DNA from 2 places in the Kribbella solani genome. Region 2 is predicted to be linked to the other one. Evidence: riboswitches for the same ligand, from Rfam matches in the RefSeq annotation. Region 2 holds a riboswitch; the other holds the start of a gene.
The links. A riboswitch is a leader RNA that binds a small molecule or an ion and turns the genes downstream of it on or off. The one in region 2 is predicted to bind thiamine pyrophosphate.
Positions count from the first base shown of each region.

Region 1: it holds a riboswitch for thiamine pyrophosphate, as region 2 does, so the genes downstream of both, HDA44_RS25360 (purine-cytosine permease family protein) here and thiS (sulfur carrier protein ThiS) in region 2, are expected to answer to the same signal.

Region 1 is NZ_JACHNF010000001.1:5,505,846-5,521,459, reverse strand. Features, by position in the region: gene HDA44_RS25390 (S8 family peptidase) at 1-504, shown strand, start outside; gene HDA44_RS25385 (GTP pyrophosphokinase) at 491-1,504, opposite strand; gene HDA44_RS25380 (ATP-binding protein) at 1,654-2,847, shown strand; gene HDA44_RS25375 (DUF3152 domain-containing protein) at 2,995-3,753, shown strand; gene HDA44_RS25370 (hypothetical protein) at 3,810-4,628, shown strand; gene HDA44_RS25365 (alpha/beta fold hydrolase) at 4,625-5,287, shown strand; TPP riboswitch at 5,306-5,421, shown strand; gene HDA44_RS25360 (purine-cytosine permease family protein) at 5,417-6,739, shown strand; gene HDA44_RS25355 (class I SAM-dependent methyltransferase) at 6,767-7,450, shown strand; gene HDA44_RS25350 (methylated-DNA--[protein]-cysteine S-methyltransferase) at 7,540-8,106, opposite strand; gene HDA44_RS25345 (RNA polymerase sigma factor) at 8,099-8,590, opposite strand; gene HDA44_RS39005 (putative leader peptide) at 8,684-8,764, shown strand; gene HDA44_RS25340 (flavin reductase family protein) at 8,882-9,442, shown strand; gene HDA44_RS25335 (ABC transporter substrate-binding protein) at 9,435-10,487, shown strand; gene HDA44_RS25330 (ABC transporter permease) at 10,484-11,323, shown strand; gene HDA44_RS25325 (ABC transporter ATP-binding protein) at 11,299-12,015, shown strand; gene HDA44_RS25320 (LLM class flavin-dependent oxidoreductase) at 12,012-13,349, shown strand; gene HDA44_RS25315 (zinc-binding alcohol dehydrogenase family protein) at 13,434-14,423, opposite strand; gene HDA44_RS25310 (glycerophosphodiester phosphodiesterase) at 14,464-15,267, shown strand; gene HDA44_RS25305 (ATP-binding protein) at 15,442-15,614, shown strand, end outside.
Region 2 is NZ_JACHNF010000001.1:4,936,452-4,952,065, forward strand. Features, by position in the region: gene HDA44_RS22475 (YceI family protein) at 1-179, opposite strand, end outside; gene HDA44_RS22480 (DUF5937 family protein) at 320-1,204, shown strand; gene HDA44_RS22485 (glycosyl hydrolase) at 1,312-3,858, shown strand; TPP riboswitch at 3,921-4,030, shown strand; gene thiS (sulfur carrier protein ThiS) at 4,021-4,224, shown strand; gene HDA44_RS22495 (thiazole synthase) at 4,226-4,999, shown strand; gene HDA44_RS22500 (DUF6807 family protein) at 5,003-6,868, opposite strand; gene HDA44_RS22505 (RidA family protein) at 6,953-7,339, shown strand; gene HDA44_RS22510 (serine hydrolase) at 7,336-8,208, opposite strand; gene HDA44_RS22515 (LysR family transcriptional regulator) at 8,205-9,080, opposite strand; gene HDA44_RS22520 (MBL fold metallo-hydrolase) at 9,203-10,147, shown strand; gene HDA44_RS38660 (GNAT family N-acetyltransferase) at 10,156-10,899, opposite strand; gene pdxR (MocR-like pyridoxine biosynthesis transcription factor PdxR) at 10,952-12,343, opposite strand; gene HDA44_RS22535 (FAD-binding oxidoreductase) at 12,423-13,700, shown strand; gene HDA44_RS22540 (tetratricopeptide repeat protein) at 13,697-14,191, shown strand; gene HDA44_RS22545 (SAM-dependent methyltransferase) at 14,184-15,032, opposite strand; gene HDA44_RS22550 (rhodanese-like domain-containing protein) at 15,144-15,611, opposite strand.

The sequences.
Region 1 (15,614 bases), 570 kb from region 2:
GACTCCGATCTGAACACCGGTCCGCAGAAGGTCTACGACCTGTACAAGTACAGCGCGAAGCAGCACACGGAGTGGACGTTCGGTTCCGCGCATGTGGGTGCGACGAACGTTGGCAACACCACCTGTTATCAGGCGTGGGTCGAGAAGACCGCACCGTTGACCTGCGCGCCGCAGCAGCTGCTGTACCTCAGGTACTCAGCTGCGACGGACAGCACCAACAAGGTGCGTCACTGGCTGGTGCCGCTGCAGATCAAGCCGTACTACGAGCGCACCGCGAAGGCAGGCAGCGCGGCCGTGTTCCGGTCCGTGAAGGTGACGGCCAGCTACGACGCCGGCAAGAGCTGGAAGCCGGTGCCTGGGGTGAACCTGCGGAGTAGCTACCAGGCGCTCCTGGTGCCACCACGTGGTACGGCCGCCGTGTCGCTGCACGTCGAGGCAACCGACCTGAACGGCAACACCATTTCCCAGACGATCGACTCACTGCTCGGCGTCAGGGCTGGGTGATGCCGGCGCGGGTCAGGGCCTTCAGGCGGCCGCGGAGGATCTTCTGCCGGCGTTCCTCGTTGGGGAACAGGTCAAGATAGGCGGAACCCTTTGCTGCCAACAGGTCGTCGTCCAGGCGGCGTACGGTTCCGGCGGGTGCGCGGTGGGTCATGGCGGACTGTACGGCGGCGCTGTCGATGCCGGTGAGCAGGTCGGTGAGCTGCTCTTCCGTAGTGACGCCCAGCCGCGCCAGCACGCCAAGAATCCACGTGTAGTGGGTCGTCTTGGCGTGCGGCGCGTCCGGGTAGCGACGGTTCAGGTACGTGGTCAAGGTGCCCGTGGTCAGATCCAGTGGAGCCTTGTCCGACGCGGTCGCGGCCAGCTCGCGGTACAGGCGGTCGATCTCGGTGAACTCGTTGTCGGCCAGCTCCATCAGCGCGGCGGCCAGCAGGAACCGCCGGTCGAACTCCGGCTTCCGCTCCGGTGGGATGTCCAGCTTGTACCTGATGTCGTGCTCGAACTCGGCCCACGCGTGCTGCACCGCCGTCCGCACCTGGATCTCCATCACCAGGTTCTTCAGCACCGCGTACTCCGGCAGCTCCCGCCGGTGCGCGTTCAGCCGGACCAGATAGTGCTTGCTGGCGTACCCGAAGACGCCCTGCGCGCGGGTGTGCGCCCCCATGTCGGTGTGCTCGACGATCTCGAACTCGGCCTCGATCACCTCACACACCCGGTCCACCGCCTCGACCAGGAAGGTGATCACCCGCGCCGCGACCAGGTCGGTGATCTGGTTCAGCGGGTCGTCGTACTTCGGCCGGGCCGGATCGTCCGGGTGTGGTTTCGCCGCCTTCGCCAGGAACGACTCCGGGTCCTTCGCCCGGGCGGTCGCGCTCAGGTAGTTGATGCCCTCTTCTTCACCGATCAGTTCGTTGATCAGCGCTTCGAGCTTCCGGGCGCCACCGACGTACTGCTGGTGCACGCGTTCGTACAGCGCGCCGGCTTGCGGAACCCACTCCACCATGGCGGAACCATAGTGGTCCCACGCTCGCTGGCAACGTCTATCGAATTCTAGGCTTTTTGCTAGAAAGCCGTAGACGATGGTCGCGACACGCTCTGGTCGTTGATTGGTCAATCTACGGAAAACGGTAGACGGCCACATACAGTGAAAGCATGGATCCGATCCGGAATCCCTATGCGCCCGGCGCCGGTCAGCGGCCGCCTGAGCTGGCCGGACGCGACACCGAGGTGCGGCAGTTCGAGGTGGTCCTCGAGCGGGTCGCGGCAGGCCGGCCGGAGCGCAGTCTGGTGCTGAGTGGACTCCGGGGCGTCGGCAAGACGGTGCTGCTCAACACACTGCGCAGTCAGGCCATCAAACGCGCGTGGGGTACGGGCAAGATCGAGGCGCGGCCGGAGCAGAGCATCCGGCTGCCGATCGCGCAGGCACTGCACACGGCGATGCGTGAGCTGGGGCATCGGCACCGGGACGAGGACCGGGTGGATCAGTTCAGTGCGGTGCTGAAGGCGTTCGCGCTGCGGACCGGTGCGGAGGACCGGAAAGGTATCCGCTGGCATCCGCCGGTCGACGTGGCCGCGGCGAAGGGCCGGGCCGATTCCGGTGATCTGGAGATGGACCTGATCGAGCTGTTCACCGACGCGGCCGATTTGGCCGGTGACCTGTCTGTCGGCGCCGGTCTGTTCATCGACGAGATGCAGGACATCAGTGCGGATGACCTGTCCGCGTTGTGCGCTGCCTGCCACGAGATCTCGCAACAGAGCGCCCCACTGGTTGTCGTAGGCGCCGGACTGCCACATCTGCCGGCCGTACTGTCCGCCAGCAAGTCGTATTCGGAGCGGCTGTTCCGGTACGTCCGCGTGGACCGGTTGGCGCGTGATGCGTGTGACCGCGCGTTGATGATCCCCGCGGAGAGCGAGGGCGTGCAGTACGACGACGAAGCGCTGGACGAGTTGTATGCCCAGACCGACGGCTACCCGTACTTCGTACAGGCGTTCGCGCACTCCACCTGGGACCATGCGCCGAAGTCGCCGATCACCATCAAGGACGTGGCGGTGGCCGCGCCGGAAGCCTCGGCCGAGCTCACCGTCGGCTTCTTCGGTTCCCGCTACGAACGCGCGACGCCCGCCGAACGTGAGTACATGCGCGCGATGGCGGAGCTCGGCATCGGCGTCGACGACGGCTCGGTCCCGACCGCCGAAGTCGCCAGCACCTTGAACCGCAAACCCCAGTCCCTCTCCCCCGCCCGCGACGGCCTGATCAAGAAGGGCCTCGTCTTCTCCGCCGAACGCGGCACCGTCGCCTTCACCGTGCCCCACTTCGGCAAGTTCCTCCGCACCCGCACGGCTTAACAAAGCCTGGCTTTCCGCTGACGAGTCAACTCTGTAGGGTGAAGTGTCATGACCACCCGGCGGAGCGGCCAGCGTGCGGCTACGCGTGGACGGCGACGGGCTGGGCGGGCTCGGCGGCGGAAGCCTTATCGCGGGCAATGGCTCACGGTGACCGCGCTTGCCGTGCTGGGGACCGTGGTGGTGGCGCATCCGGACGTCGCGAACCGGACGAGTTTGGCCGCGGATGTGGTTGCGGGGGCCAACCAAGCGCCGAAAGAACGCGCGCAGACCGCGCCGACTCTGACACCGGCGCCGGTGGCAACGCCGACGCAGAAGTACACCACTCCGTTGCGGCCGGCACCGAGTTTGCCGAGGAAACAACCCAAGGGCGCGAAGCCGAACGTGCTGGTGTCCACCGGAAAGCTCACCGTGGTTCCGGGGACCAACAAGGCGAGCGGCGTACGGGATGTCATGACGTACCGCGTCGAGATCGAGCAGGGCCTGTCGGTGAACGGTGCGGCCGTAGCCGCGAAGATCCACAAGACCCTGACCGATGCGCGCGGCTGGCAGGCAGTGCATCCGGTGAACTTCGAGCGTACGGACAAGGATGACGCCGATCTCCGCATCATCCTGGCCACGCCGTCGATGACGGACAAGCTGTGTCTTCCACTGGACACCGGCGGTGAGGTGTCCTGCCGGGTCGAGGACCGGGTCGTGCTGAACGCGAAGCGCTGGGTGTACGCGATCCCGTCCTACGACGTGGAGCTCTACCGGAGCTACCTGGTCAACCACGAGGTCGGCCACGCGCTCGGCCACGGCCACTCGACCTGTACCGAGCCGAAGACCCCCGCACCGGTGATGATGCAGCAGACCAAGGGCCTGGCCGGCTGCCTGCCGAATGCCTGGCCGACGATCAAGGCGACCTGACAGACTTAGTGTCCCGCCCGCGGGACACTGGGTCGTACAACGGGGAAGGAGCGCAGATGTCGTCACAGGACTTCCCGACGTACGGCCGGGGTGATGAGCCTGAGCAGCGGCCCGGTGATGAGCATCACTACGCTCCACCCACACCGTACGGGGGCAGCAGCTACGGCCCGGGCCAGCAGCCTGCGCCGGAGCAGTTCCCGTATGCCCAGCCACAGCCGTACGGCGCCGCACCGCAGCAGCACACCCAGCATCCGACTCAGCATCCGACCCAGCCACCGAACTACCGGCCCGGCGTACCGTTCGGTGTACCGGCGAGTCCGATGCCGCATGAGCTCCCGGCGTACGGCCGCGACCAACCGGTTGCGCCCCGCGACCCCCGCGCGGCCCGCGTGGTCGGACTGGCCGCGTTCGTCGCGGTCATCTACGGGCTGCTCGTTCTGACCGTCCAGCGGGTCGCACTGCGCGAGATCTCGCAGGCACCGGGCTCACCGCTCAACCACCCGCTGCGTACCGACGTACTGGATGCGATCGGTCAACTGCTCCTGGTGATCGTCGGCGCCGCCGCACTGGTGATGTGGCTCCGCGACGTCATCGCTCGACGCAAGGCGGGCCGTCAGCCGGACCTGGCCGAGCTGTCCGGTCTGATTCTGGTCGCGGTGTCGCTGGTGCCGATCCTGGTGTGGGTGATCCTCGTGCTGTCGACCGGTCTGGGTTCGTCGGACGGCTCAGTGCACCGCCTGCCCACCGCGTACGGCTGGGGTGGCTTCGGGCTGTTGCTCCTCGCGGTCGGCCTGTTCCTCGGCTACCGCGAGCTGAAGCCGGCCGTACCGAACCCAGTGGTGCAAGGCCCGCCCGCCAAGGCTCCTTGGGAGTGAGCGCTCCAGTAGTCCTCGTGCCCGGTCTGGGCCTCGGACCCGAGTCGTACGCGCGGACCGTCGAGCACCTCGCCACGCCGTACCACGTAGTCACCCTGCCCGGGTACGGCGAACCAGCCGGTGCCCGTGAAGACCTGCACCCACAGGCGCTCGCAGTGGCGCTGGCTGACAAGATCCGCGACCGCGCGGTGCTGGTCGGCCACTCCGCGAGCTGCCAGATCGTGGTTGAGGCCGCAGTGCGCTACCCGGAGCTGGCGCACGCACTGGTGCTGGTCGCTCCGACTGGTGACGCGCGCATGTCCAGTTGGGTCGACCGGGCGGTCCGCTGGCTTGGCTCTGCCGTACCGGACTCACCGAAGCTGATCCGGACAGTCACCCCGCAGTACGTACGAACCACTCTGCCGGCGATCGCCCGCGCCGGTGAAGCGGCCCGGCATCATGACCTGGCCGACGTGATTTCCCGAGTCAAGGTGCCGGTGCTGATCGTCCGTGGCCGGCACGACCTGCTGTCGACCGCCGAGTGGGCCGAGCGGCTCGCCGAGCTCAGTCGTGGCGAGGCGCGGACGCTCGAGACGGGCGCCCACATGCCGATCGCAACCAACGGCCCGGAGCTGGCCGCGCTGATAGAACGAGCGGCCGCCCTGCCGTCAGATAGCTGACGCGTTAAGATCACCCGGACAAACCTTTGCGGGAGCTCGCACCAGTAGCGCGGGCTGAGAGGGCGACAGCTGGGTCGCCGACCGCCTGAACCTGACCGGGTAATGCCGGCGTAGGGAGTTGGGTCACTCATGGCCGACACAGCTGTTCGATCCGGCACGACCGAGGCGCCGCTCGTCCTCACCACCGATGCGCCGCGGACGCTGAGTTTCTTCGATCAGTTCACGCTCTGGGGCAACTTCGGGATCTCGCTGTTCGGTCCGGTCACGGGCGCGTTGGTGGCGGCGTACACCGGGTCGCTGTGGAAGGGCCTGCTTGCCGTCGTCGTCGGCTGCGGGATCGGCGCGCTCGTACTCGGCGGGGCGGCCGTGTTCGGTTCGCAAACCGGCGCGCCGGCGATGGCGAGTCTGCGCGGGATCTTCGGCCGGCGTGGATCGATCGCGCCGACCGTACTGAACATCGCGCAGAACGTCGGCTGGGCGACGATGGAGATCATCGTCATCTCCCAGGCCGCGGTCGCGGTGACGAGCGAGCGCTGGCGCTGGGTGTTCGTCGTACTCGCGGGCATCATCGCGACCACGATGGCCGTACGCCCGCTGGGCAGCGTGAAGATCCTGCGGAAGTTCATGGTGTGGTTGGTACTGGCCGCGTCGGTGTACTTGTTCGTCCAGGTGCTCGGCAAGCCAGTACACGCGCTGCCGCAGGACGGCGTGTTCGGCTTCTGGCCGGCGGTCGACCTGGCTGCGGCCGGCGTCGTTTCGTTCGCCCCACTGGCAGCCGACTACACGCGGCACTCGCGGACGAACAAGGCTGCTTTCGCCGGCTCGTCTCTCGGCTACGGACTCGCGGCGATCGGGTACTACGCGCTCGGTGTTGTCGCGGTAGCCACCCTGCAAACCGACAGCGAAGGCGTGATCACCGCGCTGGTCACCTTGCCGGCCGGTGCGATCGCGCTGTTCGTACTGCTGGTGGACGAGGTCGACGAGGCGTACGCGAACATCTACTCGACCACGATGGCGGCACACAACCTGGTCGGCCACGTCGATCGGCGCTGGATCTCGGTCGGCATCGGCGTCCTCGCCACCGGGATCGCGCTGTTGGTTGACCTAGGCAACTACACGCAGTTCCTGTACCTGATCGGCTCGGTCTTCATCCCGTTGTTCGCGGTCGCGATCGCCGATTTCTTCGTGGTCTCCAAGATGCGCTGGGATGTGTCCGCGACGGCGAAGTTCCGCTGGCAGCCGACGGTCGCGTGGCTGATCGGCTTCGTCGCGTACCAGTTGGTCAACCCCGGTACGGTGGCCGGCTGGTCGACTTTCTGGACGAATGTCCAGCAGTGGCTGTTCAACCATCACCCGGTACCGACCTGGCTCGGCGCGACGTACACCTCGATCGTCGTCTCGATGCTGGCCGCCGTTCTCCTCGGCCGAATTCGCCGCCCACTGGACAACTGACCCGCGCGGACCGGAATACTGGCGGTCATGCTGAACTCCGCATTGCGCAGCCGGGCCGAGTACGCGGAACTCGGGGCCGACGGATTGGCCGCCCGTACGACGCCGGAGCGGGACGCGGCGATCGTACAAGCGGTCGAGGAACTGCTCGTCGGCCGCGAGACCGTCCTGGACCTGTGCTGTGGGTACGGGCGGGTCGCGCTTCCGCTGCGCCGCGCCGGCAAGGTCGTCCGCGGCCTGGACATCTCGCCGAACCTGATCGAAGCCGGTCAGGCCCGCGCCGCCGAGGAAGAGCTCGCGGTCGACTGGGCGATCGGCTCGATGACCGACCTGCCGTACAAGTGGGACTCGTTCGACGCCGTGATCTGCCTCTGGACGGCGTTCCACGAGCTGTTCGCCGAGGACGAGCAGCTCTCCACCATCTGCGAGATCTCCCGGGTACTCAAACCGGGCGGGATCGCGATCATCGAGGGACCGGTCTGGGGCCCGGCGACCGCGGCCGAGATCGCGAACGGGATGCGGCAGGGACCGGAGCACCGGATCGTCACCACCGAGCACGACGACGACCGCAGCAGCGTGCACTTCATCCACGACGAGATCAGCTACGGCCGGCTCTGCGCGGCGGCCGGAATCGACGACTTCAAGGTCTACAAACGCGACTGGGGCGGCCGCCGCCGGCTGATCCTGGAGCTGCACCAGCCCGCGACTTCCTGACAAGTAAAAGAAGCAGATCCCCACTCCACACTGGGGATCTGCTTCTTTCTGCATTCAGTCTAAAACCATTCCGGGCGATTCCGGAAAACTCAGCTTTTTGCTTCGAGATTCAGCAAATAGAGTTTGGCGTCCAGCCCGCCCGCATATCCGGTCAGGGCTCCGTTCGCGCCGACCACCCGGTGGCAGGGCAGCACGACACAGACCGGGTTCGCGCCCAGTGCCGTACCCACCGCGCGGGCCGCCTTCGGCTTGTCGATGTCACGGGCAACCGCTCCGTAGCTGGTCGTCCGGCCGTACGAGGTGTGGTCCGGAAGGTCGTTCAGTACGAGCCGCTGGAACGGCGTCGCCAGCACCAGGTCCACCTCGACGTCGAAGGTCTGACGAGCCCCGGTCAGGTACTCGTCGAGCTGGCGGCGCAGACCGTCCAGCGGGCGCGCCTGCCGCAGTACGCGTGGGGACACCGCGCGGGCGAGCCGTCCGGTCATCGTCTCCTCGTCACCGAAGGAGCTGGCCACCACCCGGCCGCTCGCGACGGCCAGCAGCAGCGTGCCGATCGGGGTGTCGTGCAGGGTGTAGGCGACGTCGGCGTCCGGAAGGACGGGTGGTTTCAGGTCAGGGGTGCTGAGCCGGGTCAGCCGGCTCTCGAGATCAGTCATGGTGTACTCCGAGTTTGCCCCGCAGGGTCGCCAGCGCGTCGCTGACGAGCCGGCGTGATGCGGCCGGCGTGGTGTCCAGAGCGGCGGCCACGCCATGGTGGTCCAGGTCGCCGACGTACTTGAGCGTGATCGCGAAGCGTTGCCGCTCCGGGAGTTCGTTGACCGCCCGCCAGAGGTCCGGGTCCGGCCACTCGGCGGCCTCCGGGCCGTCGACCGCGACCGGCGGCGCCTCGTCCAGCGACCGCTGTGGTTTCCGCGCCCGGTGCACGTCCGTCGCGCACCGGGCGGTGATGGTCAGCAGCCAGCTACGCAGGTTCTTCGCCGACGTCAGCGCCGGGTACGCCGCGTACGCCTTCTCCCAGGCGCGTTGCGCGACGTCGTCACCGTCGTCACCGGCCATCGCCCGCGCCAGCCTGGCCACGTCCCGCCAGTGCGCGTCGATCAGCGCCTGGAACGGCGGCAGTACGACCTTTTCCCGAGCCATCACGCAAGTAGAACGCATCCCCGGCGGCGGATGTGAGGGCGCCCGGTCCAGATCACGAGATTGTCTAGTTAGGTAGTAGACATAGATGCGAAGATGGCTGACATGACGACGACCTTCCTCACCCGCCGTCGCGTCATCGATCTGCTCCGGACGGCGAGCGCCACCTGTCGGTGACGCGGTTCCCCGCAACGCGCGTTCTCACGAGGTCAGGCGCCAGCTTCGCCGGCCTCCACCCCGCCCGGTGTGCCTTCATGCTGCCGGTCGTCCCTGCCCCGGTTCCGAGGGAGAGACATGTCTTTGCCTGCCCTGAATCGTCCTGCCCTGTCCGTTGTCCCCGACCGAGCCGAGGAACGGATCGTGGACGCCGACGTCTACAAGTCCGTCTTCCGCCGGCACGCCGCGGGCGTCGTGGTGATCACCGCCGACGCCGGCCACGGCCCGGCCGGCTTCACCGCGACGTCACTGGTCTCGATCAGCCTGCTGCCGCCGCTGGTCTCGTTCGCGATCGCCACCAGCGCGTCCAGCTGGCCGACCGTGAGTACGACGAGCAGCGTCGTGATCAACTTCCTGTCCGCCGACCAGCACGCCATCGCCGGCCGGTTCGCCACCAGCGGGATCGACCGGTTCGCCGAACCGACCCGCTGGTCCCGGTTGCGCACCGGCGAACCCGTGCTCGACGAGGCGCCGAGTTTCCTGCGCGCGCAGGTCGAACACCGGTTCGCGGTCGGCGACCACTACCTGGTCGTCGCCCGCCTGGCCACTCACACCGAGCGCCGCGAGCACGAACCCCTGCTGTACCACGACGGAAGCTATGTCAATGTCACGGCCACCTCGAAAGCACACCATGCCTAGCAAACGAATCATTGCTGCTCTCTTCGCCGTCGCCGCCCTGGCGACCGGATGCGGTGGCAACGCCGCCGCGGGAAGCGAATCCGCCGGCAAGCTGTCGCTGGACGCGGCGCTGCCGACCACCGTTCCGGACGGCGCCAAGATCGTCGTCGGCGATCCCGCGACCGAGGTCGCGCTGAAGCTGTCCGGTCAGTACGACAAGGTCTCGAAGTACGTCCAGTTCGCCAACCTGAGCGGCGGTCCGCAGACCACCGAGGCGTTCCGGGCGCACGCGCTGGACCTCGGATCGGTCGCCGAGATCCCGTCGATCCACGCCACCTGGACCGGTCTGCACGTCAAGATCGTCGCCTCCAAGTTCCGCCAGGAGCCGCTCGCGCATCCGATCTACAAGCTCGGGATCGCGCCCGGTGTCTCGGTGCGGACGCTCGCCGACCTGCGCGGCAAGAAGATCGCGTACAGCCCCGGCCAGGCGCAGGGCGCGCTGATCCTCAAGGTGCTGCAGAAGGCCGGCCTGACCAAGGACGACGTCAAACTGGTCGAGTTGCCCAGTACGGGTGACGTGTACGCGCAGGCGCTGGCCGGCAAGCAGGTCGACGTGGCGCCGATCGGCGGCGTACAGATCAAGCGGTACCTGGCCAAGTACGGCAAAGACGGCGCGGCCACGATCGATCACGGGCTGCGCGACGACGCCGGCCACCTGTACGGGCCGGTCGAATCACTCCAGGATCCGGCCAAGGCGGCCGCGATCCGGGCGTACGTCGCCGCCTGGGGAATCGCCCAGGAATGGATCGACAAGCACCCCAAGGAATGGATCGCCGGGTACTACGTGAAGGACCAGGGCCTTTCCGAGGCGGACGGGCAATGGCTGGTCGACAACGCCGGTCACCCGGACATCCCGGCGGACTGGAGTAGCGCGATCCAGCGCCAGCAAGAGACGATCGACCTACTCGCCAAGGAGACCGGCAACCCGGTGATCCAGGCCAAGGACCTGTACGACCTGCGGTTCCAGACCGTCGCCACGGACGCGATCAAAGGCGGCGTGAAATGAGTGCGACCACGCTGCCCGGGCTGCGTGCCCGCGCGGCGGCGGCGCGGCCGGTCGTACGCCGCCGGCGGCTGGGGCCGGGGAAGCCGATCAGGTTCGGTGCCGCGATCGGTCCGGTGCTGCTGCTCGCGATCTGGAGCATCGGCTCGGCAACCGGTTGGATCGACCAACGAGTACTGTCCGCGCCCTGGACCGTGGTGACGACGGCCGGTGACCTGATCGCCGACGGCCGCCTGCAGTCGAACCTGTGGACGTCCGCGCAGCGCGCACTGATCGGGCTCGCGTTCGGCATCGTGCTGGGCGTCGTGCTGGCGCTGGTCTCCGGTCTGTCCCGGCTCGGCGAAGCCGTGCTCGACGGGCCGATCCAGATCAAGCGCGCGATTCCGTCGCTGGCGTTGCTGCCGTTGCTGATCCTCTGGCTCGGGATCGGTGAGCCGATGAAGATCGTCACCATCCTGCTCGGGGCGTTCGTGCCGATCTACATCCACACCCACAACGGTCTGCGGACGATCGACAGCCGGTACGTCGAGCTGGCTCAGACCGTCGGCCTGTCGCAGTGGGAGTTCATCCGGCGCGTGGTGCTGCCGGGCGCACTGCCCGGATTCCTGCTCGGCCTACGGTTCGCGGTCACCGGCGCGTGGCTGTCGCTGGTCGTCGTCGAACAGATCAACTCCACCAGCGGAATCGGCTACATGATGGAACTGGCCCGCACGTACGGACAGACCGACATCATCATCGTCGGCCTGGTCGTGTACGGAATCCTCGGCCTGCTCTCCGACGCGGCCGTCCGCCTGATCCAAAGGAGAGCCCTGACATGGCGCCGAACGCTAGCCTCCTGACCGCGACCGTTCAGGTACGGAACCTCGTCCGCCGGTACGACGATCGTGCCGTGCTGGACGGGCTGGATCTGGACATCGCGCCGGGTGAGTTCGTTGCTCTGCTGGGTAAGAGCGGATCGGGTAAGAGCACCTTGCTGCGGGCGTTGGCCGGGCTCGATCACGATGTCGACGGGACCGGCGAGCTGGCCGTACCGGCGCAGGTGTCGGTGGTCTTCCAGGATTCCCGCTTGTTGCCCTGGGCAAAGGTGTTGGACAACGTCGTCCTTGGGCTGAACGGTGCCGCCGAGCGTGGCCGGACTAGTCTGGAAGAAGTCGGGCTGGCCGGGCGGGAGAACGCTTGGCCGAGCGAGTTGTCCGGTGGCGAGCAGCAGCGGGTCGCGCTGGCGCGGTCCCTCGTACGCGAACCCGAACTGCTCCTCGCGGACGAACCGTTCGGTGCGCTGGACGCGCTGACCCGGCTGAAGATGCATGTCCTGCTGCGGAAGTTGTGCGCCGCGCACCAACCCGCCGTCCTGCTGGTGACGCACGACGTGGACGAGGCGATCGTGCTGGCCGATCGGGTGATCGTGCTGGACCAGGGCCGGATCGTCGCGGAAGAGGTGGTCGAGCTCGCCGCGCCGCGGAGCCCGGCCGATCCAGGATTCGCCGCGGTCCGGTCGCGGCTTCTCGATGCATTGGGAGTTTCGGCATGAGCAGGCAATTGCACTTGAACGCGTTCCTGATGAGTACGGGCCACCACGAGGCGTCCTGGCGGCTGCCCGAGAGCGACCCGTACGCGAACGTGAAGATCGAGCACTACCAGGAGTTGGCCCGGACAGCGGAGCGTGGGAAGTTCGACTCGATCTTCTTCGCCGACTCCCCGGTGCTCTGGGGTACGGTCGGGCGCCGCCCGGCGGGTGCGCTCGATCCGACCGTACTGCTCACCGCGCTGGCCGTGGTGACCTCGCGGATCGGACTGATCGCGACGGCGTCGACGACGTACAACGACCCGTTCAACCTGGCCCGGCGGTTCGCCAGCATCGACCACGTCAGCGGTGGACGCGCGGGCTGGAACGTGGTCACCACGGCCGGCCCGGAGGCGGCACGGAACTTCAACCTGACCGATCAACCGGCTCACGCGGAGCGGTACGAACGGGCGGCGGAGTTCCTTGAGGTGGCGTACAAGCTGTGGGACTCGTGGCAGGACGACGCCACCGTCGCGGACAAGGCTTCCGGCGTGTGGGCGGTCGACGAGCGGGTCGTACCCATCGACCATGTCGGCCGGCACTTCCAGGTCCGCGGGCCGCTCAACCTGCCGCGATCGCCGCAGGGGCACCCGCTGATCGTTCAGGCCGGGTCGTCGGAGGACGGCAAGGGGCTGGCGGCGCGGTACGCCGAGGCGGTGTTCACGGCGCAGCAGACGCTGGAAGACGCGCAGGACTTCTACCGCGACCTGAAGGCGCGTACGGCCGCGCTCGGGCGGGACCCTTCGTCGGTGAAGATCCTGCCCGGGATCGTGCCGGTGATCGGGTCCACGGTCGCGGAGGCCGAGGCGCTGGAGCGGCAGTTGGACGAGCTGATCCGGCCGGAGTACGCGCGGCTGCAGCTGGCGAAGACGCTGCGGGTGGCGCCGGAGGAGCTGCCCTTCGATCAGCAGCTTCCCGCGGAGCTTCCGGACGAGGACGAGATCGAGGGGGCGAAGAGCCGGTACACGCTGATCGTGACGCTCGCGCGGCGGGAGCGGTTGACCGTACGCGAACTGATCGGCCGGCTGGGTGGTGGGCGCGGGCATCGGACGTTCACCGGTACACCCGAGCAGGTCGCGGACGCGATCCAGCACTGGTTCGAGGCGGACGCGGCGGACGGGTTCAACATCATGCCGCCGGTGCTCCCGTCCGGGCTCACCACGTTCGTCGACGAGGTGATCCCGATCCTGCAGGCCCGCGGCCTGTTCCGCACCGAGTACACCGGCACCACCCTCCGCGACCACTACGGCCTACCCCGCCCAGCCGGCCGCGCGCCACAACTGCAGGAGGCGACCGGGTAGAGCGAATCCAGGTCATCACAACCGCCTCGCGCGCCATGCACCGCCCGCGCGCCGAGCGCCGCGCGGGTCGGCGCACGGGTCTGCTCAGTGTGATGGCCTGGAGATCCGGACCACGAGCTTGCCGACCGCGCCGCCGTCCTCCATCAGACGATGCGCCGCGCCGATCTCGTCCATGGTGAAGACCCGGTCGATCCGGATCGGCAGCCGGCCGGCCGCGACCAGGTCGACGTACCGCTGGAACGCCTCCGCCGGCAGATCCGAGCTCTCGCCGCCGTACGCGGTCAGCCGGACGCCGTTCGGAAGGTAGCCGATCGGGTAGAAATCCGGGATCGTCCAACTGTCGCTGAGCATGCCGGTGAAGCACACCGTGCCGTGCACGGCGGTGGCCCGAAGCGTGTCCGGCAGCACGTTCGTCCCGACCAGTTCGAGCGCCGCGTGTACGCCGTCGGGAACGATCTCACGGACCTTCGCCGCGACGTTGCCGTCGTCCACGATCGGATGGTCGACGCCGAGGGTACGCAGCAGCTCGACCCGATCCGGGTTGCGGGTGGTGGACAGTACGGTCAGTCCACGCTCCTTGGCGAGTACGGCCGCCGCGACGCCGACCGACGACGTACCGCCGCGAACCAGCAGCGTCTGACCCGGCTCGATCGCAAGGCCCGTGTACAGCGAGCCGTGCGCCGTTTGCAGCATCTCCGGCAGCGCGCCCAGCGTGGCCCAGTCCAGCTCGGTCTTCACCGGGATCACCGACGACGCGGGGACGACGGTGTACTCGGCGTACCCACCGTCGTACTCGCGGCCCATCCCGCCCATCATCGCGACCACCTGCCGCCCGGGCGCGAACTCGCCGCCGGGCGCCAGGTCGACGGTCCCGGCCGCCTCGATCCCCGGGATGACCGGGAACCGCGCGTTCCCCGCCAGCCCGGCGCGCAGGTGGTACTCCGAGCGGTTCAGCCCGAACGCCTCGACCTTGATCCGTACCCAGCCGTCCGGTGGCTCCGGGACCGGTACCGTCCGGACCCGTAGTTCCTCCGGTGCGACCGGACCCGCCAGCACGATTGCCCGCATGTCCATGACGCCTATCTTTACCGCCGGTGTGAAAGAGTTTCCCGGTATGGGGAAACTCCCGAGTGTTGTTGCCCATCGTGGCGCCAGTGCGGTGAATCCCGAACACACGCTGGCGGCGTACCAGCGGGCGATCGAAGTCGGCGCGGACGCGCTCGAGTGTGACGTCAGGCTGACCGCCGACGGGCATCTCGTCTGCGTCCACGACCGGCGGATCGACCGGACCTCGAACGGGCGCGGCGTCCTGTCCACGATGCGCCTGGAGGAGCTCGAGTCGTACGACTGGGGCTCCTGGAAGCACCCGTGGGCCGATCTGGACGAGGACGCCGAGCTGCCGGGCCTGGACGTCCGCAAGGTGCTGACGCTGGAGACCCTGCTGGCGACGGTCCGCGACGCCGGCCGCCCGGTCGAGCTGGCGATCGAGACCAAGCACCCGACCCGGTACGCCGGGCTGGTCGAACGCCGCCTGATCGAGGCCCTGGCGCGCTACGGCTGGGCGCACCCGAAGGTCGGAACGGAGTCGCCGGTCCGGGTGATGAGCTTCTCCTGGCTGTCGCTGCGCCGGATCCGGACCGCCGCGCCCGGCCTGCGGACCGTACTGCTGATGGACCGGGTGCCGCTGCGCTTCCGGGACGGTTCGCTGCCGACCGGGGTTTCGTGCGCCGGACCGAGCCTGGAGATCGTCACCGCGCATCCCGAGTACGTGGACCGGGCGCACAAGCACGGGCACCAGGTACACGTCTGGACCGTGAACGCGGAAACCGACATCGGCCGCTGCCGCGAACTCGGCGTCGACGCGGTGATCACCGACCGCCCGGACGTCGCGGTGCGAGTACTCGGTATGGATACGTAGCCGGGAGAATGCGCGCGGTTATTGCAACGTTCAATTCCGTCGATTTCATCACGGTTTCCGGGCTTTTCGGCGTGATCTTCGCCGAGGCTATGTAACGGAATACTTGCGGGTGTTTTCCGGGGCCGGATCGTGGGCAGAAGTTCCTGTGGCTGAACCGATCCCGAGGAGCCCTGCTTGTCCTCTGCGACCCTGCCCGCCGACGTGAGCGTCGTGGACGTCGTACTGCCGCACCAAGTGTCCGCGGTAGCGGACGCCCGCCGCCGTCTGGCCGCCTACCTGAAGCGTTACCGGGTCACCGAAGCCGCCCGCGACGACGCGCAGCTGGTGCTGTCCGAGTTGCTCTCGAA
Region 2 (15,614 bases):
TGGGCGGTTGAGGTGGTGGGGGTGGTGGCGTTCAGGTGCAGGCTGGCCTTGAAGGTGGTGAAGTGGCCTTGGACTGTGGGGCCGAAGCGGTGGGCGGCGGTGAAGGCTATTCGGGTTCGGGTGGGGTCCAGTACGTAGTCGCCGGTCAGGTCGGTCGGGGTCCGGTCGGTTGGGGGCATGTCGGTTGGGGGCATGTTGGTTCGACGGGGTGGGGTGGTTGGGTGTCAGGTCATACTGCGGGGGTGGAAGGCTCGTTGCGGTGTTGACTTATGTGGTGGGGGCTCGGGATCTGGCGGAGGTTCGGTTTGCGGTTTCGCCGGTGGCTGAGGTGGTTTTGTCGTTGCGGGCCTTGCGGGAGCCGGGGCGGTTTCCGTTGCAGTTGGGGTGGGTGCGGGCGGTGCAGCCTCGGGTGCGGGAGTTGGAGTGGGATGTACTGCGGTGGCTGGTCAACGACACGATGGGGAGTCCGGACTTTCTGACGCCGCGGCCCAGTTCGCCGTTGACGCAGTTCGCGGATGAGTTGCAGGTGATCGGTGCGGTCGATCAGGGGACGTTCGAGCGGCAGCTGGTCGCGGTGCATGGTGAGCTGCCCCAAGGCATCAGTGCCGGCAAGGTTGTGGAGGCGCTCGAGCAGTACTGGCAGGCGGTCATCCAGCCGTACTGGGGTCGCATGCGGACGCTCTTGTCGGCTGACATCAGCTACCGCGGGCATGTGCTCACGCAGCACGGTACGGGTGCCATGCTCAACGGACTCGGCCCAGCTATCACGTACGCGGACGGGCTGCTCAAGGTGGATCGCGTCAGCGACCCCAGCCGTACTGAACGGATCGACGGCCGCGGACTGGTTCTCCAGCCGACGCTGTTCGGTCCGCACGCTGTTATTCCGTTCGACGTCGGCGCACCGCCCTTGCTGGGGTATCCGCCACGTGGTCAGGCGCACCTGTGGTCTGTTGTCGAGCCGCCGTCGCAGCAGGACCTGGCGCAGTTGATCGGTACGCCGCGGGCGCGCATCCTCCAGCTGCTCACCTACCCGCGGTCAACGACCGACCTGGCCGGCGAGCTGAAGGTGACGCCCTCTGCGGTCAGTCAGCACCTGCAGTTGCTCCGGCGTACTGGGCTGGTCGAGCCGCAGCGTACGGGCAAACAGGTGCTGTACCGCACGACCGAGCTGGCCGCGCTGCTGACCGGAACCCAAGTCGACTGAGCCGTTGACACCTCCGGCACCACGCGGCAATAGTACGAAAGCGCTTTCGCACACGTCGTGGCAGCCGACGTCCCATGACCCGCCCGCACCCTGAATCAGGAGTCGGCATGCGACGTACTCTTGCGCTCGCCCTAGGAGTGCTCCTTCTAACCCTCGGCACCATCACCCCCGCCCACGCGGCGACTCTCGCCCTGACCCCGATCACCCTCGGCAACGTGTTCACCGACGGACAGGCGGTGAAGGTCGGTCTGAGTACCGACGCCGCGTCCGTGACCTGGTCGGCCGCCGATGTCAACGGCACTGTGGTCGCCACCGGTAGCCAGGCCGCCGCCAGTACGCTGCAGCTCTCGGTCACCAACCGCGGCTGGTACAAGCTGACTGTCCAGGCCGGCACGCTGACCGCCCAGACCACTTTTGCCATCCTCAGCCCGCTCAGTACCGCACCTGTCACCGGAGTCACCAGCACACGCATTGGTGACTTCGAGAACGCCGCTGAGGGCTGGACCTTCTACCCAGGCAGTGAGTTCCCCGGTGCGACCGGTGGCTTCGCGCTGGACACCACTGACAACCACTCGGGTACGCACGCCGGCAAGCTGTCCGGTGACTTCAGCGCTGGTGGGGCGTACGTGAGTGTGACCCGCCCTTTGCCAGCAGTGGCTGCGAACAGCGTCAGCCTCTGGGCCAGAACGCCCAACTTGTCGTTTCTGACGTTCCGGCTGACTGATGCGACCGGACAGGTCCACCAGCAGCGACTGACCTTGTCCGGCGGGACGGACTGGCAACCGCTGACTGTCACGCGCTTCGACGGCGGCAAGCAGTACGTGCACTTCGGTGGTGCGAACGACGGTGTCTGGCACGGTCCGGCGAAGCAGATCGAGGTAGTACTCGACAAGGGCGCCATCAGTGGGGCAACGAGCAGCAGTGTGAGTCTCGATGACCTGACCCTCAGCTCTCCCGCCCCTGCACCTACTACTCCGCTGGGCGACTACGAGAGCACTGCTGAGGGCTGGTCGTTCTATCCGGGCAGTGAGTTCCCTGGTGCGACTGGCAGCCTCTCGTACGACACAGCGTCGCCACAGAGCGGTGCGCAGTCGGCGAAGCTCACTGGTGACTTCACTGGTGACGGCAACTACGTGGCACTGCAGCGCACGTTCGTACCGGTCAACCTGAACGCACTGAGCCTGTGGGTCAAGAGCAGCCAGCTGTCAGCACTAGGACTTCGGCTGACTGACGCGACCGGTCAGGTCCACCAGCAACGTCTGCCACTGACTGGAACAGGTTGGCAGCAGCTGAATGTCACCAGGTTCGACGGTGGCACCGGATACTTGCACTTTGGTGGTGCCAACGACGGCGTCTGGCACGGGCCAGCCACTGCGATGATGCTGACTCTCGACAAGAGCTCGATCAGCGGTACGACGGCGTCCGTCAATGTCGACGCAGTCGCCGCGACCACTCCGCGTTCGCTGGTCGGCGCTAGCACCCACTTCGGCGGTAGCTGGAGCCCGAACGCCATTCCGCTGCTCGCACAGACAGGTGCACGTGGCGCCCGCGACGAGGCGTACTGGTCCGCTGCCGAGACCACGGCCGGTACGTACAGCTTCCCCGCCAAGGTCGACACCTACTTGCAGTCCTGGCAGTCGAACAGCCTCGACCCACTACTGATCGCGGACTACGGCAACTGCCTGTACGACTGCCCGGACCAGCTGTTCAACGCGCCGTACACCGACGCCGGCCGCGCAGCGTTCGCCAACTACGCCGATGCACTCGCAACCCAGTACCCACAGGTGCACAACCTGGCGGTGTGGAACGAGTGGGACGTCAACGCGGCCGGTCCGGCGAACAAGACGCCGGACAGCTACCTGGCACTGCTGAAGGCGACGTACACCAAGGTGAAGGCGAACCACCCGGACGTCACGATCGTCGGTGGTGGTGACACCGATGTGACGCAGCAGGCGTGGTTCCAGGTGTTCTGCCAGCTGGGCGGGCTGAAGTACCTGGATGTGGTGTCGATCCACCCGTACAACTACCTGCATGCGCCGGAGGGCCTCGGCGCCGCGATCGACCAGGTACGGGCGACCATCCGCCAGTACAACGGCGGTGTGGACAAGCCGATCTGGATCACCGAAGCAGGCTGGTTCACCGGTACGGCGCAGGCGTCGGTGGACGAGGCCACACAGGCGATGTACCTGGCGCGCGCGCAACTGAACGTACCGGGCCATGACGTCGACCGGTTCTACATGTACGACTTCAAGAACGACGGTGTCGATCCGGCTGCACAGGAGGACAACTTCGGTTTGGTACACCATGAAGCGGATGCACTGGGTGCGTACACCCCGAAGCCGGCGTACGTCGCGTACGCAACCGCGGCCCGGCAACTGCGTGGCGCGACCTTCCTCGGCAAGGAATACCCGGGGAACGGACTGATCGACCAGGTGTACGCAGCCAACGACGGCACCCCGTTCCGAGCCATCTGGGCCGCCAGTGGCGCCAACTCGACCGTAACGGTCAAGGCGACCGGTCCGGTCCAGGTGACCAGTCTGTACGGACTGTCGTACACCATGTCACCAGATGCGAACGGTCAGGTCAGTGTCACGGTCGGCGTCTGGCCGACGTACATCTCCGGCACCAACGTGACCTCGGTGACCGCGCCATAACCCAGCAGCTCCCGCGGCCGGTGAGACCACGCTCGCGCCCGATTGAAGGCGTGAGTTAGAGTCGAGTTGTCCGCGGGAGCTCGCAGGAAGTGGGCTGAGAGGGTGACTGCCGTCACCGACCGCTGAACCTGAATCGGGTAATTCCGGCGTAGGGAGGAAGCGATGGAGTCCGTCTGGGTCAACGGTGCGGCGGTCGACGTGCCGGCCGGACAGTCGGTGGCCGAGTTGATTGCCGAGTACTCGGACCGTAGTACCGGGATCGCGGTCGCGGTGAATCAGACCGTGCTGACCAAGGCCGAGTGGGCGGCGACCGCGGTGCGGGCCGGCGACCGGGTCGAGATCGTCAGCGCCACCCAGGGAGGCTGAGATGGACGATCCACTGGAGCTGGGCGGGCGGACGTACACCTCGCGGCTGATCATGGGCACCGGCGGTTCCGCCAACCTGGAAGTGATGGAGGAGGCATTGATTGCCTCCGGCACCCAGTTGACCACGGTCGCGATGCGCCGGCTCGGGACCGGGCACGAGGGTTCGGTGCTGGACGTGCTGAAGAAGCACGACATCGCGGTACTGCCGAACACGGCCGGCTGTCACACCGCGGCCGAGGCGGTACTGACCGCGAAACTGGCCCGTGAGGCACTGGAAACCGACCTGATCAAGGTGGAAGTGGTCGCCGACGACCACCTGCTGCTGCCCGACCCGGTCGAGCTGCTGGACGCCGTGGACGCGCTGGTCGCCGACGGTTTCACCGTGCTCCCGTACACGAACGACGACCCGATCCTGGCCCGCCGGCTCGAGCAGGCGGGTTGTGCGGCGGTGATGCCGCTGGCCGCGCCGATCGGTTCGGCGCTGGGCATCCGCAACCCGCACAACATCGCGCTGATCGCCGAGGCGTCGAACGTGCCGGTGATCGTCGATGCGGGCATCGGTACGGCCAGCGACGCCGCACTGGCGATGGAGCTCGGCTGTTCGGCCGTCATGCTCGCGACCCCGGTCACCCGTGCGGAGAAGCCCGCACTGATGGCGGCCGCGATGCGTGACGCGGTGTCCGCGGGCCGGGCCGCACGGCTGGCCGGCCGCGTACCGCGCCGCTGGCAGTCCGCGCTGGCGTCGTCGCCTACAACCGGCCTGCCAGCCTTCTAGCCTCTACAAACGGCCAGCCAGCCTTCTAGCCTCGACCAGGTCAACCGCCCGGTCCAGCAGCAGGGCAGTGAGTGACAGTGTCAGCTCCTCGTTGGGCTGCAGCGTGAGCGGTTCATCCCAAGCGAGCGCCGGACACGCACCGACGTACTCCTCCGCCCGCAGGAACCACGGACGGACCTCACCAGGCTGGACCAGCAGCAGAGTCACCTCGCCCTGTACGAACGCCAGCCACCGACTCGACGACCCGAACGCACTATCCAGCCCCGAGCCGTCAGCACTCAGTACGGTGGTCGGCGCCAGTGGCAGTCGCCAGAAGATCCCGCCGTACGCCGCACCGTCCCGTCCACAGGTAGCCGGGCTGTCGATCCGCAACGCGCCGTACCGTGCAGTGAGCTCGCTCCGCCAGTCCAGCCGCCAGCCGTCGTGTACTGGCTCGCCCTTGAGGAACCGGCGTTCAACCAGTTGCGGACGACCCTGTTCGTCGTACCAGGTGAGGTCGTCGTTGAGCGTGTGCCCGTCCTGGATGGTCACGCTGCGGCTGCGCTGCTGCCCGTGGTTGGTGAGCAGCGTGGGGCCCTGGCCGCGTACGTACGTCCGACCGCCCCAGTGCGACGTGCCGTTCACCAACGGCACCGCCAGCGAGACGCCGTAGTGATGCCGATGGTCAACCGGACTGACTTCGGTCAACGGGTGTCCCCCGAGCGTACGGACCGGGTGCAGGTACGGGCGTGGCGCATGCACTTGGGGCATCCGGCGCCCGAACTCGTACCGCGCGAGTAGTCCGGCCGAACTGCCCAACTCGAAGATGTCGCCCTGTTGCTGCCAACCGATCCGGTCAGCCGGTGCACCACTGTCAGACCGAGGCTCCTGCGGTACTGGCCCGGTGCTCGCCCGCACAGCCAACCGCAGCTCCGGTACGGCATCCGCATCGCCCTGCTCGGTAGCGATCGCCGCATGCAACCGGCGCCACGCCAGCTCACCCAGGTCCGTCTGCGGCACCCGCACAGTCGTCAATGAAGGTACGGCGAACCGCGCCAAGCCGATGTCATCCATCCCAGTCACGGACAGATCAGCTGGTACGGCGACGCCGACCTCGTTCAACCGAGCCAGCAGACCGAACGCGACCAGATCGTTGAACGCAACCACCGCGGTGACCTGCGACTCAAGTACCTGCTCAACCGCGGCGTACCCGTCCTCGATCGACCGTCCACACTCCAGCCGGACCAGGTCCAGCCCGGGGATCTCCTGCTCGGCGACCTCAAGCGCACGCACCCGCATCAGGTTGGACGCGCTGGCGGCCGGACCGGACAGGAAGGCGAGCCGTCGATGCCCGAGCCCGACCAGGTGATCCACCACGATCCGGACCGCGCGGCCGTAGTCGACGACCACCGACGAGACCTCCGCCGGACCCTGGCGGTTGACCAGGATCACCGGCTGCACCTGCGGCAGCAGCTCGAGCAGGGCCGCCTCGTCCATCCGCGGCGACACCATGATCAGCGCGTCGCAGCGCCGCCGGGCCTCGATCGCGATCGACGCCTCGGCGCTCGGGTCCTCGTCGGTCTCCGCGACCAGCACCCGGTAGCCGGCCGCCGCCGACGCGTTGGTGATGCCGCGCAGGATCTGCTGGAACAACGGGTTGCCGAGGTCGGGGACCACCAGCGCGACCATGTTCGTCCGGCCGAGCGACAGGCTCCGGGCCAGGTCGCTGGGCCGGTAGTTCAGCCGCTCCGCCGCGGCCCGGACCCGGGTGACGATCTCCGGCGCGACGCTGAGCCGCCCGTTCATCACCCGGGACACGGTCGCCCGCGAAACCTCCGCCGCCCGGGCGACGTCGGCAATCGTGATCGAGTCCTTCGGTGTCCGTCCCACCCCCGTATCCTCTCCCGACAGAAACCGGTTTCTCAACCCTTCTTCCGGTATATGTGTCAGGACCCGACGAATTGGGAGGCACAGGTGAGCGAGCTGGAGTACCCGCCGGTGGACGGCGTTGCCCCAGGCAACGGTTATACCCACGTGGTGACCGGGCGTGGGCAGTGGGTCGCGGTCTCCGGGCAGGTCGCGCTGGACGTGGCCGGGCAGTTGGTCGGGATCGGCGATCCGGGCGCGCAGGCGGAGCAGGTGTTCGCGAATCTGGAGCGGTGTCTGGCGGCCGCCGGCGCGACCTTCGCGGACGTGGTCAAGATGACGTTCTTCGTCACTGATGTCGCTTATCTGCCGGCGATTCGGGAAGTGCGGGACAAATACATTCCCGGAACAAAACCCGCGGCGTCGGCGGTGCAGGTGGCCGCGTTGGTCATCCCCGAGTTCCTGCTGGAAATCGAAGCGTTTGCCATTGTCTAACGGAGCAGATCCACCGCCAGCCGAGCGGCCTCGCCGATCGCGGCGTCGACGCGTGGCTGGCGGAAGTCGCCGCGGGCGGTCAGCGTGTACACGGCGATCGCGTACGCGGCCCCGCCCGGCAACGTCACCACCCCGACCTCATGCCGCAACGCCCCGAAGGTCCCGGTCTTCCCCGCGACCAGCACGCCGTCGTGCGGAAACCCGGACGCCAATCGCTGCGTGAAGATCTGCCGATGCATCACCGCCCGCACGAACTCGGTCTGCCCGGCCGACAACAACTCCCCCGACCACAACCGGCGCAACAAGTACGTCATCTCCCGGGCCGTACTGGCCGACGCGTGCGCCGCCTCGTACACACCCGCCGGGTCGGTCTGGTCATTGTCGGCAAGCACCGCCAGCGCGGCATCCGGATCGTTTGTTCCGGTACGGCGTTGCAGGTCCCGCAGATTTCCCGCCGTACCGCGCCGTACCCAGGTCCTTTGTAATCCGAACGATTCCAGGATTTCGGCCAACCGGCGCAATCCGACAATGTCCAGCAAGGCATCGGCCGACGCATTGTCGGAGGCCGTCATCATCGACAGCGCAAGGTCTCGCAGCGACGCGGTCACCGGATCGGCGAACAACGACAGCCCAGTCGGCCCGGCGGTCTTGACCGCCGGATCGAGCGTGAGCTGCTGCCGCGGGTCCACCGCACCGAGGTCCACCAGTCGGCAGAAACCGGCCAGCAGCGGCAGCTTGTACACCGACGCCAGCGGCACGATCCCGTCCGCGTCGACCTCGACCGTCGACCCCGGGTCGTCCAGCGCGACCGCGTGCAACCAACCGCGGGCGCCGACGTCCTCGAACACCGCGCGAATCCGGGCGTTCACGACGCCACCAGCGCTTCCGTGAGCCGCGCCATCACATCGTCCGGTCGCAGGAACGGCGTCCGCGTCCGCGACCACACGAGCCGCAGCCGGAGCGGAAGGGGATCATCCACCAACCGGTGACGAGTCACTCCCGGCGCACCCAGCAGCGGATCGGCCGTGACGACGGCCGCCTGGCCCGCCGCGGCCATCGCCAGACCCGCTCGCTCATCCGTCACCACGACGGTGCCGCCGCGCGGGCGGTGCAGGGCGAGCGTGTCCAGGAAAAGATCGCGCGCCGCCGGTGCCTCCGTACGCGGCCGAACCGCGACCGGCAGCTCGCCCAGCTGACGCAACCCGACGACCTCGCCCGAGGCGGTCCCGGCAGGCAGCAGGAGCCAGGTCGGGAGCAGCGCGACCGGGCCGGCTTCCAGACCGTCCAGTACGGTCGGATGCGCCACGATCGCGAGCGTCAACCGCCCGGTACTCACCTGGTTGACCAGCGAACTCGTCGGCGCGGTCGCAACCGTCACCCGGCTGCCCGCGATCGCCTCACCACACGCGGCGGCAACGGCGGCGCCGGCCGACGGTGGCACCTCGGGAGCCAGGCCGAGCCGGATCTCCGGACCTTCCGGTTCGCGCTCGACCGCGGCCTGGTGCAGCTCCTCGATCGAGGACAGCGCGCGCCGGGCGTACGGCAGCAGGGCGGCGCCGGCGGGAGTCAGCTCGACCTGTCCGGCGCCTCGCTCGAACAGCTTCGCGCCGACCAGCGCCTCGAGCCGGCGCAGGCCCTGGGACAGCGGCGGCTGGGTGATCCCGACGACCCGCGCCGCGTCCCCGAAGTGCTGTTCCTCGGCCAGCGCGACGAAAATCTGCAGATGCCGTTCAGTCAGCACAGCACACCTGACCTGCGGTGATATCTCCAGACAATCGATGCATGCGTAAGAGCATATTCGACACGCAAGCGCGGCAAAGCCTTGACTGGGGTTCCAGGACGAACAGAGGAGACAGCGTGCAGGTGAGTCGGAGAGGGATGCTGACCGGAGCCGCGGCGGTCGGAGCGGTCGGCGTGATCGGCCTCGAAGCACACGGCGAGGCAGCCACGACAAAAGCTGCCACGACACAGGCGGCCACGACAGAGGCACAGCCCAAGAAGGAACCAGTCGAGCTGACTTGGTTCGGTACGCACGCCTGGCAGATCCGATGCGGCCAGAGCGTCGTGCTGACCGACCCCTGGCTGACCCGCTTCAAAACCGGGACGTTCACTCCGGAGGGCGCCGACCCCAAGACCGAGCTGGTGATCAAGCCCGAGGTGATCGATCGCCATCTCGGTACGGCGGACGCGATCCTGGTTCATCACGGCCACTACGACCACATGGCCGACGTACCGTACGTCGCCCGCAAGACCCAGGCGACCGTGCTCTGCACCGAGACGCACGCCAACCTGCTCCGCGCGATGAAGACCCCCGACGAGCTGCTTTCACCGGTCCGCGGCGGCGAGTACCTCCCGTTCGACGGCTTCACGATCGAGGTCTTCCCGTCCCTGCACTCGTGCGGCGGCAAGCGCCACACGTACGCCTATCCGGGCTACCGGTACGAAGTGCCGCCGCGTCCGCGAGTGATCGAGGATCTGGTCGAGGGCGGAACGCTCGCGTTCGTGATCACCATCGGCGGCGTACGCATCCTCAGTCTGAGTACCGCGAACTTCGACCCGAACGCGCTTCGCGGGCTGCAGGTGGACGTGATCTTCGCGGCGCCCGGCGGCGAACCGGGGATCACCGACCGGCTGCTGCGAACCATCAAGCCGGTGCGGAAGGTGATCGCGACGCACTGGGACGACTTCGACAAGCCGCTCGATCAGCCGGGTGTCCCGTGGACCGACCTGACCCCGCTGCGTACGTCGGTCGAACGCGCCGGCGCCGAGCTGATCGTCCTCGATCACCTGCAGAAGATCACGCTCTGAGCAGAGGATCACGCTTTGACGCGATAGTGGTACCGCGATGCGACCTGGAAGCCGAGCCGGTCGTACAGGGCGCGGGCCGGGGCGTTGCTCTCGACCACCTGCAGCCAGACCCGCTCGGTTCCCAGCGTCGTTGCCTTTCGCAACAACCCGTGGATGATCGCCTGCGCCAGCCCGAGCCGCCGGTGGCGCGGGTCGACGGCGAGGCAGTACAGCCCGGCCCAGTCGCCGACCAGCGCGAGCCGGCCGATCGCCCGCACCGGCGGACCGGACGGGATGACCGCGTACAGCGCGCGGGAGCGGTTCAGGATCTGCCGGGCCGCGGCCTGCGCGGCGGAACCGCCACGGCCGTCGACCGACCACCAGAAATCCATCCAGTGATCGTCGGGCGCTGCGGATATATTCACCGCAACGTCCGGCTCGGGGAGGTTCGCGAGGACCTCGGAGACGGTCGCGCAGAGCACCAGCGTCGGGTTCCGGAGCTGGTAACCACGGGCCGCCAGATATGCGTCGAGGTCGCCCGGCTGGGCCGCCGGACCGACCTGGAAGGACGGCGCGATGCCATGCGCCGCGTACAGGTTTTCCACGTAGTCCAAGGCGCGGCCGAGGTCGAACGGGGCGCCGGCCGGCAGCACCGAGTTGGCTCGCAGCGTGACGCCGGCGTTGCGGCGGACCAGCCAGCCGTCCAGCTCGGTGCTGGACGCGGCGGGCCAGCCTTGGTTCATCAGGGCGTCGATGCGAGCTGCGGCGATCACTCCACCAAGCCTAGAACCGCTCGGATCGAATTGCAATGAAATGCATACTTATTCATTCACGGATCGCCGCGACCGCGGCCGCGAGCAGATCGATGCCTTCGACAACGTCCTTCCGCGACACCGATCCGTACCCGAACACCAGCCCGGCCGGACCCGATCCCCCGTCCCAGTACGGCGCCAACCCGTACACGCCGAGCCCACGCTCCAGGGCGGCCGACTGCACTGCCTGCTCGTCCAGGTCGTCCGGCAGCCAAGTGAGTACGTGCAGCCCAGCCGATACGCCAACCGGCTCGAGCTCCGGCAACCGTGCGGCCAACCGGTCGATCAGCGTGTCCCGCAACAGCCGGTACCGCGGCCGCATCCGCCGCAGGTGCCGGTCGAACTCACCGCGCGCCACGAAGTCCGCGAACGCCAACTGGTCGAACACCGGTGAACCGCGATCGTCCATCAGCTTCGCGGTAGTCATTGGTTCGACCAACCAGGACGGCAGGATCAGCCAGCCGAGCCGCAGCCCGGGCACGAGCGTCTTGGACGCGGTCCCGGCGTACGCGACCCGATCCGGCGCAAGGCCCTGCACCGCACCGATCGGCTCCCGGTCGTACCGGTATTCCGCGTCGTAGTCGTCCTCGATCACCAGGCCGTCATGCCGATTCGCCCACGCCACCAGGGCCGCCCGGGTCTCGGCCGACGCGACCACGCCGGTCGGGAACTGGTGCGCTGCCGTCACGAGTACGACATCCGCGCCGGACTGCTCGAGTGCGTCGACATCGATCCCGGACGGCAGCATCGGTACGCCGACCACGTCCATCCCGGCCGCCCGCGCGACGTCCTTCAGATCGTTGTCGGACGGGTCCTCGACCGCGAGCCGCCGGCGCCCCAGAGCCACCAGCACCTGCAGCAACAGGCGGGAACCTTGCGCGAAACCGTTGCAGATCAACAGGTTCTCCGGGCGGGCCGCCGTACCCCGGACGCGATTCAGATAGTCGGCGAGCGACGTCCGCAACTCGATCGTGCCGCGACCGTCGATATACGCGAGGCTGTCGTTCGGCGTCTCGTTCAGCACCCGGCGTACGGAGCGCAGCCAAGCCGCGCGCGGGAACTGGGACACGTCCGGGCGGCTGTACTTGAAGTCGATCCGCGGCGGACCACTCGCGGCCGGTGCCGCGGGCGCCAATGCGACGGTGGCGATGTCCGCGACCGTCGTGTGGCCTCCGGCCCGGCTGATCAGGTAGCCCTCCGCGACCAGTTGCTGGTACGCCTCGACGACCACGCCACGCGACAGACCGAGGTCCTGCGCGAGCGCGCGGGTGGACGGCATCACGGCATCGGCCCGGAGCAGGCCGGACCGGATCCGGGTCCGCAAGCCGCTCTCCAGCTGCTGGTGCAGCGGCACGCCGTTGTCCCGGTGCAGCTCCACCAGGAGTTCGCCGGAACTGGTCCTCATTCGGCTCACGAAACTGGACCTTATCGGAGTACCGCTGCGCTGTCAGGGTTGTGCACGGAACCCGATGGGAGTGAGAACGATGACCACCTACCTGACCGCCGGCGACGCCGGCTACGACGAGGCCCGCAGCGTGTGGAACGCGATGGTCGACCGCCGGCCCGCGGCGATCGCGCGCTGCGCCACCACCGAGGACGTGGTGACGGCAGTCCGGTACGGGCGCCTGAACGGACTCGAAATCGCGGTCCGCTGCGGCGGGCACAACATCGCCGGACTGGCCGTACCGGAGGGTGGGTTGATGATCGACCTGACCCCGATGCACGAGGTCCGCGTCGACCCGGCGCTGCGGCGGGCGTGGGTGCAGGGCGGCGCGCTGCTCGGCGAGCTGGACCGAGCCGCGCAGGAGTACGGCCTGGCCACCACGGCGGGGAACGTGTCGCACACCGGCGTCGGCGGGCTGACGCTCGGCGGCGGGATGGGCTGGCTGGCGCGGCGGTTCGGACTGGCGTGCGACAACGTCATCTCGTACGAGGTGGTGACCGCCGACGGTTCCGTCGTACGGGCCAGCGCCGACGAGAACGCCGAGCTGTTCTGGGGCCTGCGCGGTGGTGGCGGCAACTTCGGGATCGTGACCAGCTTCGAGTTCCAGCTGCATCACATCGGCACCCGGGCGTTGAGCGTCGAGTTCACGTACCCGATGGCGAAGGGTTTCGAGGTGCTGCGCCGCTGGCGGGACCTGAACGCGAACGCGCCGCGCGAGGCGACCTGCACGGCCGGTCTGAGCACGGACTCGGTCACGGTCGGGTACGTCTGGGTCGGCGAAGGTGGGTACGACCTGCTGCCCGCCTTCCGCGAACTCGGTCCGACCGAGGAGAGCGTCGACGAGCTCACGTACCTCGAACTGCAGAGCCGCGATGACAACGTCCAAGGACATCGCTACCGCCGGTACTGGAAGGGGCACTACTTCAAGTCACTGCCCGACGAGGCGATCCGGGCGCTGCTCCAAGTACCTGACGTCGGCGTGAGCCTGCAGGCGTACGGCGGCGCGATCGCGGACGTACCCGATGCGGATTCCGCGTTCAGTCACCGGGACACGCGGTTCGAGTTCGTCACCGCGACCCGCTGGGAGGACCCGGCCGAGGACGAGGATCGGATCGGCGCGTTGCGCGCGTACGCGGCGACGCTGGAACCGTACGCACACGGCGCGTACGTGAACACGCTCAACGACGACCCGATCAACCGGGCCTTCCCGCCCGCGAAGCTGGCCCGGCTGGTCGCGCTGAAGACCGTCCACGACCCGGAGAACGTCTTCCACCTGAACCAGAACATCCGCCCGCGGCGCGGCATGATGGTGGTGTGACGACTGAGTTGACACCGGAGCTGGCCGCGACGATCGAGGCCGGGTTCGCGCGCCGCGACCGGGCGAACATGGGACCGACGATCGCGTTCTTCGAGCAGTTGCTGGCCGAGCACCCGGACAATCCGTACGTGCTGTACGAGGTCGGTGGTTCGTACGACACCGCCGGACAGGAAGAGACCGCGGTCGGGTACTACGAGCGCGCGCTCCCTGGGCTGAGCGGGGAGACGCGGCGGAAGTGCCTGCTGCAGTACGGGAGCACGTTGCGCAACCTCGGCCGGTACGACGAATCGCTCGCGATCTTCAAGTCAGCCTGCGCCGAGTTCCCGGAGTCGGATTCGCTGCGGGTGTTCAAGGCGCTGACGCTGCATGCCGCCGGGATGAAGGACAAGGCGCTCGCGACGCTGCTACTCGTGATCGCGGACAAGGTCGACACCGCGGACCTCAAGCGGTACGAGGCCGCGATCCGCGGGAACGCGGAGTACCTCAGCTAGCCGGTTTGCGGGCGACGCCGCCGTAGATGGCGTCGCGGACGTCGGCCGGCGGGTCCTCGTCCACCCGGCCGCCGGGCACGTGCCAGTCGCCGAGCTTGACCACGCCCGGGTCGAGGAGCTCGAACCCACTGAACAGCGACGAGATCTCCGCGACCGACCGGAAGGCCAAGTTCGGGAACGCGTGCCGGACCTTCTCGATCAGCTCGGTCACCATCGCGTCCACGTCGCCGCCGTCGCCCGGGTTGCAGGCGTGCGTGATCGCCAGGTACGACCCCGGCGGCAGCGCGTCGGCGTACGTCTGCGCGATCGCCCGCGTCTCTTCGTAGTCGGAGATGTGATGCAGCATCAGCGCCATCACCAGCGCGACCGGCTCACCGGGCTCCAGCAGCGCGGCGATCGCCGGGTCCGCGAGCACTTGGTCCGGCTTGGTCAGGTCGGCGGCGGTGAACTGCGTACGGTCGTTGTCCAGCAGCAAGGCCCGGCCGTGCGCGACCACGGACGGGTCGTTGTCGACGTACACGACCGAGGCGTCGGCGTTCACCCGCTGGGCGATCTGGTGGGTGTTGTCGGCGGTCGGCAGCCCGGACCCGGCGTCGATGAACCGCCGGATACCGGCATCGGCGGTCAGCCAGGTAATCACCTCGCTGAGCCAGCGCCGGTTCGCCTTCGCCCAGACCGGCGTCTCCGGCGCGACCTTGAGGATCTGCCGGTACAGCTCGCGATCGGACTCGTAGTTGTCCTTGCCGCCGAGCGCGTAGTCGTACACCCGGGCGACGCTCGGGCGGGTGGTGTCGATCCCGTGCGCGACCAGCCCGCCGTCGTTCCTCGGCTGATCGGTCACATCGTCTCCTCGCCTCGCGGCCTGGTAACTGATCCGAGCCTAACGTACGGAGAGTCAGCGTTTCACCACGGCGAGTTCAGCCTTTGTAAAACCTCTACTTTTCAGGGTTCTTCAGCAGGCGCAGGGGATCCCGTGCGGCGCGGCCAGTGGATCGGACGGCCGGCGTTCGATGCCGGCGGCGGTTTCGATCGGGCCGCCTTCGCGGACCCAGTACTCGAAGCCGCCGATCATTTCCTTGACCGGATAGCCGAGTCGCGCGAACGCGAGCGCCGCCTGGGTCGCGGCGTTGCAGCCCGGACCCCAGCAGTACGTCACCACCGTCACGCCGTCCGGTACGACGCTCGCCGCCCGGTCCGCGATCTCGCGATGCGGCAGCTGAATCGCACCCGGTACATGTCCCTGGTCCCAGCTTTCCTTGCTGCGGCTGTCGACCAGCACCCACCCGGTCACGCCCGCACCGAGGTCAGCGGCGACATCGGCCGCGTCCACCTCGTACGTAAGCCGCCCGGCGAAATGCGCCACGGCGGCATCTCGCGTGGCGGCCGGCGTACGCAGCACGGCGGAGGTTCGTACGGTCATGGC